2 regions of the Arthrobacter tumbae genome follow, and region 1 is predicted to be linked to the other one. Evidence: riboswitches for the same ligand, from Rfam matches in the RefSeq annotation. Region 1 holds a riboswitch; the other holds the start of a gene.
The links. A riboswitch is a leader RNA that binds a small molecule or an ion and turns the genes downstream of it on or off. The one in region 1 is predicted to bind S-adenosylmethionine.
Positions count from the first base shown of each region.

Region 2: it holds a riboswitch for S-adenosylmethionine, as region 1 does, so the genes downstream of both, JOD47_RS09235 (ABC transporter ATP-binding protein) here and JOD47_RS04365 (rhodanese-like domain-containing protein) in region 1, are expected to answer to the same signal.

Region 1 is NZ_JAFBCC010000001.1:913,022-917,740, forward strand. It holds gene JOD47_RS04350 (chorismate-binding protein) at 1-254, shown strand, start outside; gene JOD47_RS04355 (hypothetical protein) at 354-638, shown strand; gene JOD47_RS04360 (aminodeoxychorismate lyase) at 663-1,517, shown strand; SAM riboswitch class IV at 1,775-1,900, shown strand; gene JOD47_RS04365 (rhodanese-like domain-containing protein) at 1,907-2,398, shown strand; gene JOD47_RS04370 (O-succinylhomoserine sulfhydrylase) at 2,487-3,695, shown strand; gene JOD47_RS04375 (COG4315 family predicted lipoprotein) at 3,828-4,394, shown strand; gene JOD47_RS04380 (sigma-70 family RNA polymerase sigma factor) at 4,408-4,719, opposite strand, start outside.
Region 2 is NZ_JAFBCC010000001.1:1,911,002-1,915,720, reverse strand. It holds gene JOD47_RS09260 (helix-turn-helix domain-containing protein) at 110-382, opposite strand; gene JOD47_RS09255 (DUF2975 domain-containing protein) at 382-873, opposite strand; gene JOD47_RS09250 (nucleoside/nucleotide kinase family protein) at 1,037-1,675, opposite strand; gene JOD47_RS09245 (ThuA domain-containing protein) at 1,735-2,403, shown strand; gene map (type I methionyl aminopeptidase) at 2,400-3,176, opposite strand; SAM riboswitch class I at 3,273-3,370, shown strand; gene JOD47_RS09235 (ABC transporter ATP-binding protein) at 3,376-4,200, shown strand; gene JOD47_RS09230 (aliphatic sulfonate ABC transporter substrate-binding protein) at 4,328-4,719, shown strand, end outside.

The DNA.
Region 1 (4,719 bases):
TCCTGGACCGGCTGGAGGAAAGACCCCGCGGCATCTATGCCGGTGCCGCCGGCTACTTCTCCCTCGATGGGGCGGCGGACCTCGCCGTCGTCATCCGCACCCTCCTGATGGAGGACGACGACGGCGGCACCCGCCTCACGCTGGGGGTGGGCGGCGCGATCACTGCGGATTCCGACCCCGCCGAGGAGTGGGACGAGGTCCGGACAAAAGCGTTCGGGGTGCTGTCCGCGCTGGGCTCGTCCTTTCCCGACTGACTCTCCAATCAAGCCGGCACACGGGCGGGGGCCTTTCGTCCGATCAGGGTCTGTGGAAGCATGGGACGCCCGAGGAAAGTGCAACGAAGGAGAACAGTCATGACTAGCTCCAACGATGAAAACACGCCCAACCTGGACGACGTCCAGGAGCCGGATAACGAGTTCCTCCCCAACCGCATCCATCAGGGCCATGCGGGGCAGCCCGAACGCCTCGATGACGATGCCCTGGCGGCCGCAACGGAGCAGGAACGGGTCGACGCCGGGCTCATCGACTACGCACCAGGCCAGGTTCCGGACGCCACCGATCCCCTGCCGCCGGAAGCTTCCGACGAAGCAGACTTCGCACAGCGCGGGCTGAATGAGGAAAGTGACACGAGCTCCTGACGCTCCGGTCACTATGCTGATCGCATGAGTGTTCTGGTGTTCCTCGACTCCGCCTGTCCCGATGGCCGCATCGCTGACGCAGCACAGCCGCAGCTGATGGTCACCGACACCGGGATCACCCGGGGTGACGGCATCTTTGAGACCATGCTCGCCGTCAACGGCGCTCCCCGGAAACTGCAGGCACACCTCGCCCGGCTGGCGACGTCCGCCGCCGCGCTGGAACTCAACGTCCCGTCGTCGGACGCCTGGGAACGTGCCATCACCACCGCGCTTACCGAAGCCGACGACGACGGTGAACTCGTGGTCAAGCTCGTAGCCACCCGTGGCGAACCAGCCGCGGGAGCCACCGCGTGGGTCCAGGTGTCCGCCGTACCGGACGGGCTGCGCGGACAGCGGCTGTCGGTCCTCCTGCTTGACCGCGGCTACGACAGCACCGTCGCCCAGCGTGCTCCGTGGCTGCTGATGGGAGCCAAGACCCTCTCCTACGCGGTGAACATGGCGGCGGTCCGCTATGCCCGTTCGCGCGGCGCCGATGATGTCATCTTCACCTCGTCCGACGGCAAGGTCCTCGAGGGCCCGACGTCGACCGTCCTGATCGCGCGGGTAATCGACGGGGTCAAGCACCTCATCACGCCGCAGCTGGAGAGCGGAATCCTGCCCGGCACCTCCCAGGGCGCACTGTTTACCGCTGCGAGCGAGGCTGGCTGGGAGTTGGGTTACGGTCCGCTGGTGCCACCAGACCTGTTCGTCTCTGACGGCGTCTGGCTGATCTCGAGCGTGCGTCTGCTCGCCGAGGTCGGGTCCATCGACGGAACGCCGGTGACGGTCTCGCCGGAGCTGACCGACGAATTGAGCGGTCTCGTGGAGTCCGTCTCCTAGCTCGACCGCAAACGCGCCGGCCTCCCAGTTCGACCGCAAACGCGCCTGTTTCCCAGCTCGACGGCAAACGCGCCGGGAATCGGCAGGATCGTGGGGACGTCCCCACGAATCTGGCACGCACCGGCACCTTTGGCCCACGAACCTGCCACGCACCGGCACCTTTGGCCCATGCCCGCAGCTCAGAGCGCCGCAGGCGTTACCGCACGTTACGGCCCAGCGTGGCAGCCGTACCATCGCCGGTGCTACGTTCATTCCGGAGTAACGAGCGCCAGTGCCAAGCCCTGACTTGCTGGCCGGCAACCCTCTTTCACGGCGGGGTGCCTCAGGTGACTACTCGGCACAACGATCAGGTTCCATGATCACCAGCGTGCACAGCGTGAGGAGACACAGTGACATCGCATTCCACCCCCCATTCCCGGACACAGTCCCGGCCCGTCGGCGGTTACGCCGGCGACATCACTCCCCGTGATGCCGTTGAGCGCGTCAGCAAGGGCGCCGTACTCGTGGATGTGCGCACGGTTGAGGAGTGGCAGGCAGTCGGCGTCCCCGACCTCACCGACGCCGGGACCGTACCTCTCTTCCTCGAGTGGAACCGCTCCGACGGCACCCGCAACGTCTCTTTCCTCAACCAGCTGAACGGCCTCAAGGGCCGTGAGCTGCTTTTCCTGTGCCGCTCGGGCGTCCGCTCCGTGGCCGCAGCGCAGAACGCAACCGCTGCCGGTCACACTGCGTACAACGTGCTGCACGGCTTCGAGGCCGACGGCGGCTGGCGCTCCAGCGGCCTGGCCACCACAGTGCATACCGAAACCACGCATTCAGAGACCACAGGACCGACCGGCGCTGCCCTGCCGGCAGCGGACCGTGACGACGCCGGTGAGTGAGCCCGCGCCCGTGAGTGAGCCCGCGCCGTCGTCGTTCTCTCCGGCGGCGAGCCGTGAGCCCGTCGCCGGCAACGGCGGCTACCCCCGGATCCAACGCCCGGACGACGACGTCGCCGCCTGGTCCTCCGACACCCTTGCGGTGCGTGGCGGGCTGGCACGGTCCAACTTCGAGGAGACGTCCGAGGCACTCTTTCTGAACTCGGGCTTCGTGTATTCCTCCGCTGCGGCGGCGGAGGCGGCCTTCACCGGCGAGGTGGACCGGTTTGTGTACTCCCGGTACGGGAACCCGACTGTCGCCATGTTCCAGGAACGACTCCGCCTGCTCGAGGGAGCGGAGGCGTGTTTCGCCACCGCCAGCGGCATGTCCGCCGTCTTCACCGCACTCGGTGCACTCCTCGCGGCCGGTGACCGGGTAGTTGCCTCCCGCAGCCTGTTCGGCTCCTGCTTTGTCATCCTGAACGAGGTCCTGCCCCGCTGGGGCGTGGAGACAGTCTTCGTGGACGGCTGGGACCTGAGCCAGTGGGAGGAAGCGCTGAGCGTTCCCACCACCGCGGTGTTCTTCGAATCGCCGTCCAATCCCATGCAGGAGATCGTCGACATCCGGGCGGTCGTCGAGCTCGGCCATGCCGCCGGGGCGCAGGTCGTCGTCGACAATGTCTTCGCCACACCGCTGCTGCAGCGGTGTACGGAACTGGGTGCCGACGTCGTCGTCTATTCCGGCACCAAACACATGGATGGGCAGGGGCGGGTGCTGGGCGGCGCAATCCTCGGCCGCAGGAACTTCATCGAGGGTCCAGTGAAGGCGCTCATGCGCCACACCGGGCCAGCGCTGTCCTCATTCAATGCATGGACCCTGCTCAAGGGACTGGAAACGCTTTCGCTGCGGGTCAACCACTCCTCGTCCTCGGCGCTGACCCTGGCCCGCTGGCTGGAAACCCAACCGGCAGTAAACTGGGTGCGCTACCCGCTGCTCGAATCCCACCCGCAGTTTGATCTCGCTGCCGCCCAGATGACAGCAGGCGGCACCGTGGTGACGTTTGAACTGGACGCACCCGAGGGGAAGGCGAAGGAGCGCGCCTTCGCGCTGCTCGATGCGCTGAGCATCATCGATATCTCCAATAACCTGGGCGATTCGAAGACGCTGATCACCCACCCGGCCACCACCACGCACCGTGCGATGGGTCCCGGAGGGCGCGCGGCGATCGGCTTGTCCGACGGCGTGATCCGGCTCTCGGTGGGCCTTGAGGACGTGACCGATCTGCAGACGGACCTCGCACGGGCGCTCGCCTCCGCCTGAAGCTGTGACTCACCTGTGAGTTCGTCCGCAGATTGAACCATCAGGGGTGGTTCGTGCGTCTTTCCAGCAGAGGGGTCGAGTGGCCACTCCCATCCCCCGGGTGTCCAGGGGGTGTTTACGGGAGGAATCAACATGAGTAAAGCAATGCGTGTCCTGTTCGCCGTCATCGCTGTTTGCCTGTTGGCGCTGACCGGCTGTGGCGGCTCCACCTCGACCGAGACTGAGACCGACGCCCCAGCCGCAGAAACCACTGCAGCAGCAGAACCGACCAGCGCGGAACCCACGGAGGCGGAGACAACCGCGGCTTCGGAGGAACCATCCGGCGAGGCAGCGGCCGGCGGAACCGTCGGCACCCCGCTCGGTGTCGCGGAATCCGAGCTGGGTGAGATCGTCGTCGACGCCGAGGGCATGGTGGTTTACTACTTCACCAATGACGAACCAGACTCCGGAGTGAGCGCCTGTGAGGGCGGCTGCCTTGAAGCCTGGCCGCCGGTGCTCAGCGACAGCGAGACCCCTGAAGTGGAAGGCGTTACGGGCGAAGTGGGCACCATCGAAACACCCGACGGAGATCTGCAGATCACGATCAACGGCATGCCGATCTACTACTTCGCCGAAGATGAGGCTCCGGGCGACACCAACGGCCAGGGCGCCAACGAGGTGTGGTACGTCGTGGCACCGGACGGCACGATGATCCAGTAAGGTGACGGCCGGGCTAACCGCTTGAGGCCACGTCCCGGGCAAGCAGCGCGCTCTTGAGGGAGCGCAACGCGTAGTGCAGGCGGGATTTCACGGTTCCCTCCGGTATGGAAAGGGCCCGTGAGATCTCCGCCGCTGTCTCCCCGCGGAAGTAGAAGTGGAGTACCACGTCGCGGTGTTCGGGCGAGAGTTCGTTCAGCGCATCGGTCAGCAGCCAGGACGTCAGGAGCTGCTCCACCTCGTCATCGGAAGGAGTATCCGGAACCTCGTCCACATCGAACTCGTGGCGGCGGAAGCCGCTGCGGAACGAGTCCACGAGGATGTTCCG
Region 2 (4,719 bases), 1.0 Mb from region 1:
CGTCCTTACTCTTGTCCGCCGCACTCCGTCCGTCGGAAACGGGGCTTAGGCGAGTTTCTCACAGCATCGCTGGCCGCTGCGGCACCCCGCCCCGATCCGGCGGTTGCGGTCAGCGTGAGCCGTTTCCGCCGTCGTCGTTGTTGCCGTCTTTGCCGTCGTCGTTGCTGTCCGCGGAGCTTCCCCGCTCCCAGCGCAACACGTCTCCGGGCTGGCAGTCCAGAATCTCGCAGATTGCCTCCAGGGTGGTGAAGCGGACGGCTTTGGCGCGGCCGTTCTTTAGGACAGCCAGATTGGCCGGGGTGATGCCGATGCGTTCAGCCAGCACACCGACGGGCATTTTGCGTCTGGCCAGCATCACGTCGATGTCCACGATGATGGGCATCAGATGACCTCGTCGAGTTCGTCGCGCAGGTGTTTCGCTTCTGCGTCCCGCGCTACTGCCTGTGCCAGCAGCATCCGCAGGACCAGCACGATCAGCGCGACACCACCGATCAGGAGCGACGCACCGCAGGTGAGCAGGATGACCCCCGGAGCAATTTCGCCCGGGGCCAGCAGAACCGCAAGACCGAACACCAGGACCGACGCGGCGGCAATAGCGCCGAAGATGATGTCGACATACCGGAACGCTCCGTTGGAGAAGACTGTGCCGCTGCGCACCATGGCGAGCAACTTCCAGAGGCAGACGGCGCTCACCTGAACCGTCAGGATACCGAACACGACGATCGCGTTGAAAGTGATGCGCAACCCGGTAGGCACGCCCGACTCCTCAAGGTCCGTGGAGAGCAACGGCACCATCCAGAGCTGGATGAACAACGAGCCCGCAATGACCAGCGCGATGACGGCCTGCAACGCGAGGACGGCGAACTTTCCCATGTGGTTCTCCTTCGATTGATTTACGAGGAGAATATATCGATAAACAATAGGTGGTCAAGCTCGTCGCTGCCCTGACGCACCAGAAGTGCCGGTGATGTGCAGGATCGTGGTGACATCCCCACGATCCTGCCAATCCCCGGCACCTTTGTTGGACAGGGGCCGCCTACTCAACCCGAACCACCAGGTCCGCCCTGCTCTTCGTCGCCTCGATCAATCGGGCGTTCGACTCATCAACCCGCTCGACCCACTCCGCCGCCGCGGCGTGACTCTTTCCGAACAGGATGTGCCGCTGGGTCAGTCGTTCCAGCCGTCGCTCTTCGTCCTGCTCGCAGTACCAGACCTCGGTGCACTGAGCCCGAACTTCGCGCCAGCCGGGACGGTCAAGCAGCAGGTAGTTGCCCTCCGTGATGACGGTGCGCACCGACGGATACACGGGGATGACGCCGGCCATCGGCTGCTCAATGGTGCGCTCGAAACCCGGGGCATACACCGCAGAATCCCGCGGTTCCCTCAGTCGCTTCAAGAGAGCAGCGTAGCCGTACGCGTCGAAAGTCCCGGGCGCTCCCTTGCGCTCCAGAAGACCCAGGCGCGTCAGCTCCTGGTCGGACAGATGGAACCCGTCAAGCGGAATATGTGCAAAGCGCTGCTGCTCCGGGTCAGATTCGTCCCGGTTCAGCGAAGCCTTCAACTGCTCCGCCAAGGTCGTCTTGCCGACTCCCGGTGCGCCGACAATTCCAATAACAACGACGGACTGCCGCGCCGACATCCGCTCTATTCGATCAACCAGTTCCGGCAGGGTCACCGTGCCATCCTGACACGGTGCCCGGGCCGAGAGCGCCGTTCATGGGCAGAATGGTATCCATGACAACTGCACTCATCCTGAGCGGTACCGGCCGGTACGCGGATCCCTGGCACCCGTTCGCGGAGACTTCCGGCGCAGTCGCGGACCTGCTCCGCGGTCAAGGACTCACTACGGAAACAGCCGACGACGTCGACACCACCCTTGAGGGCTTCGGGGACTCCGCTGCCTGGCCGGATTTGCTGGTAGTGAATGTCGGCCTCCCGCGGGACGGCGGAACCTCCCCCGGTACGGATGCCGCCAGTGCCGGCTTGGACGCCTGGGTGGCCGGTGGCCGTCCGCTGCTCGCCCTGCACTCGAGCGCCACGAGCTTTGTCGATTCCGCGTCCTGGGAGGAAGCGCTCGGCGGACGATGGGTACGCGACGTTTCCATGCACCCGAAGTACGGCACAGCAAACATACTGCTCGAGGGCTCCTTCCCCGTCGGTATTCCGGACTTCACTGTCGACGACGAACGCTACAGTTGGCTGCGCACCTCACCGGACGTCGTCGTTCACGCCCGCCACGAACACGAAGGGCACCTGCACCCATTGATGTGGTCGCTGGAGCGACAGGTTGCAACCGGATCGGCACGAAGCTTCTATGACGCACTCGGCCACGACGCGGCGTCGTACTCTTCACCGGAGCACCGCGAACTGTTGAAGCGCGCGGTTGACTGGCTGCTTGGCTAGGTTCCTTTCGGCAGGGTGAGGATTTCCGCGCCGTCGTCGGTGATCGCGATGGTGTGCTCACTGTGCGCGGTCCGGCAGCCTGTAGCGCTACGGAGCGTCCACCCGTCGGCGTCCATAGCCAACGTTGCAGTGTCCGCCATGACCCACGGCTCCAGCGCCAGCAGAAGCCCCGGGCGCAGGACGTATCCCCTGCCGGGCCGTCCAGTGTTTGCCACGTGTGGGTCCTGGTGCATTGTCGACCCGACGCCATGACCCCCGAATTCCGTATTGATCGGATATCCCGCTGCACTGAGGACTGAACCGATGGCAGAGGAGATGTCGCCGATACGCGCGCCCGGTCTGGCGGCGGCAATCCCTGCAGCCAGTGCACGTTCGGTGGCATCGATCATCGCAACGCTCTCCGCCGGCTCTGACTCGCCAACGATGAAGCTGATAGCCGAGTCTGCGACGATTCCGCGCTGGGAGACGGCGAGGTCCAGGGAGAGCAGGTCGCCGTCGGCAAGCGAGTAGTCATGGGGCAGGCCGTGGAGCACGGCATCATTGACGGACGTGCAGATATAAGCGCCGAACGGCCCGCGCCCGAACGGCGGCTCATAGTCGACGTAGCAGGACACCCCGCCTGCCTCAGCGATCATCGCTTTGGTCCACTGGTTGATGTCCAACAGGTTTGTCCCGACCGTGCTGCGGCTCTTCACCGTCTGCAGGATGTTGGCGACCAACGCGCCCGCTTCCTTCGCCCTGGCCAACTCGCTCGGATTCAGAATTTCAATCATGTAGATGACCCTCTCACGCAGCCGATGTCCGGATGGACCACTGCTTTGTTACGACACATATTGCGCCGGCCCCAGGTAAAGGCGTTTAGTGGAATTCCACCATCCCGAGCGGCCGAGAGACCTGGATCGTTGACGCCGCAGCAACCCTTACCTGCTTGCAGGAGAACGGGTGCTACTGCCAGGAGCGATGGAGTCATACATGAGCACCGTTCTTCGAGCGCACCGTACCCAGGCCACTTCCACCGAGGGCAACCAGACACTGCCGCTGACTTTCTCTTCGCTGACCCGAAGTTTCGGGAGCGGTAGCGAGCAGCACGTGGTGCTTCGCGACATCGACCTCGAGGTTGCAGCAGGTGAGGTTCTCGCCATTGTGGGCGCCAGCGGTTGCGGGAAATCGACCCTCCTGCGAGCCGCGGCAGGGTTGGACGCACCCACCAGCGGCGCAGTACTCATCGACGGCACTGCGGTCGACGGGATCGACCCCCGCTGTGCCGTCGCCTTCCAGGAACCCCGTCTCCTCCCCTGGCTCTCGCTGCGGGACAACATCGCAATCGGTCTGCCGAAAGGAACCAGCTCGGCGGCAGGCAAGGCCAAGGTGGAAGAGCTCCTTGGCCTCGTGGAACTGGGCGGCTTCGCCGGTCACCGGCCCCGCGAAGTGTCCGGAGGCATGGCCCAGCGGGCATCGCTGGCGCGTGCACTGGCACGCAACCCGGGTGTCCTGCTCCTCGACGAACCCTTCGGCGCTCTCGATGCCCTGACGCGGCTGAAGATGCAGGACCTCCTGCTGCGTATCCACCAAACCACTCCGACCACGGTCCTGCTGGTCACCCACGATGTCGACGAAGCGCTACAACTCGCCGACCGGGTGATCGTCCTCGCCAAGGAACCGGACCTCCAGGGTGCAACCATCAGCCGCGTGCTGGAGGTTCCGGGTGACCGTCCGCGGGACCGCGGCTCAGCCGAACTTGCCGCGCTACGCAGTTCGCTGCTGAGCAGCCTCGGCGTCGACAGCCACCAGCACTAACCGCGCACCTGCGGTTAGTCCGCAGAGCCGCATCCCGGCGCGTGTGGCGCCCAAACGTGCCGCCACCGCGCCGATACCCCAGAACACAACGCATACCGTCCCCACGCATTCTCCGAAAAGGATCACCATGAAGAGCACAGCCCGTATCCAGATCGCCGCCACAGCCGCCATCGCGGCCCTGACCCTCAGCGGCTGCGTTGCCGGCGAGAACGCCGACGGGTCCGTCGGCGAAGCAGCAGCCCAGACCGGCGGAGAACTGACGGTCGACTTCGCCACCTACAACCCGCTCAGCCTCATCATCAAGGACCAGGGCTGGCTCGAGGCCGAGTTGGAGGACGAGGGCGTCACCGTCACCTGGGTCCAGTCCGCCGGTTCGAACAAGGCCAACGAACTGCTCCGCGCCGGTGAAGCTGATGTTGCCTCAACGGCCGGTTCGGCAGCGCTGATGGCCCGCGCCAACGGCTCACCCATCAAAACAATCGACATCTACTCCCAGCCCGAATGGTCCGCACTGGTCAC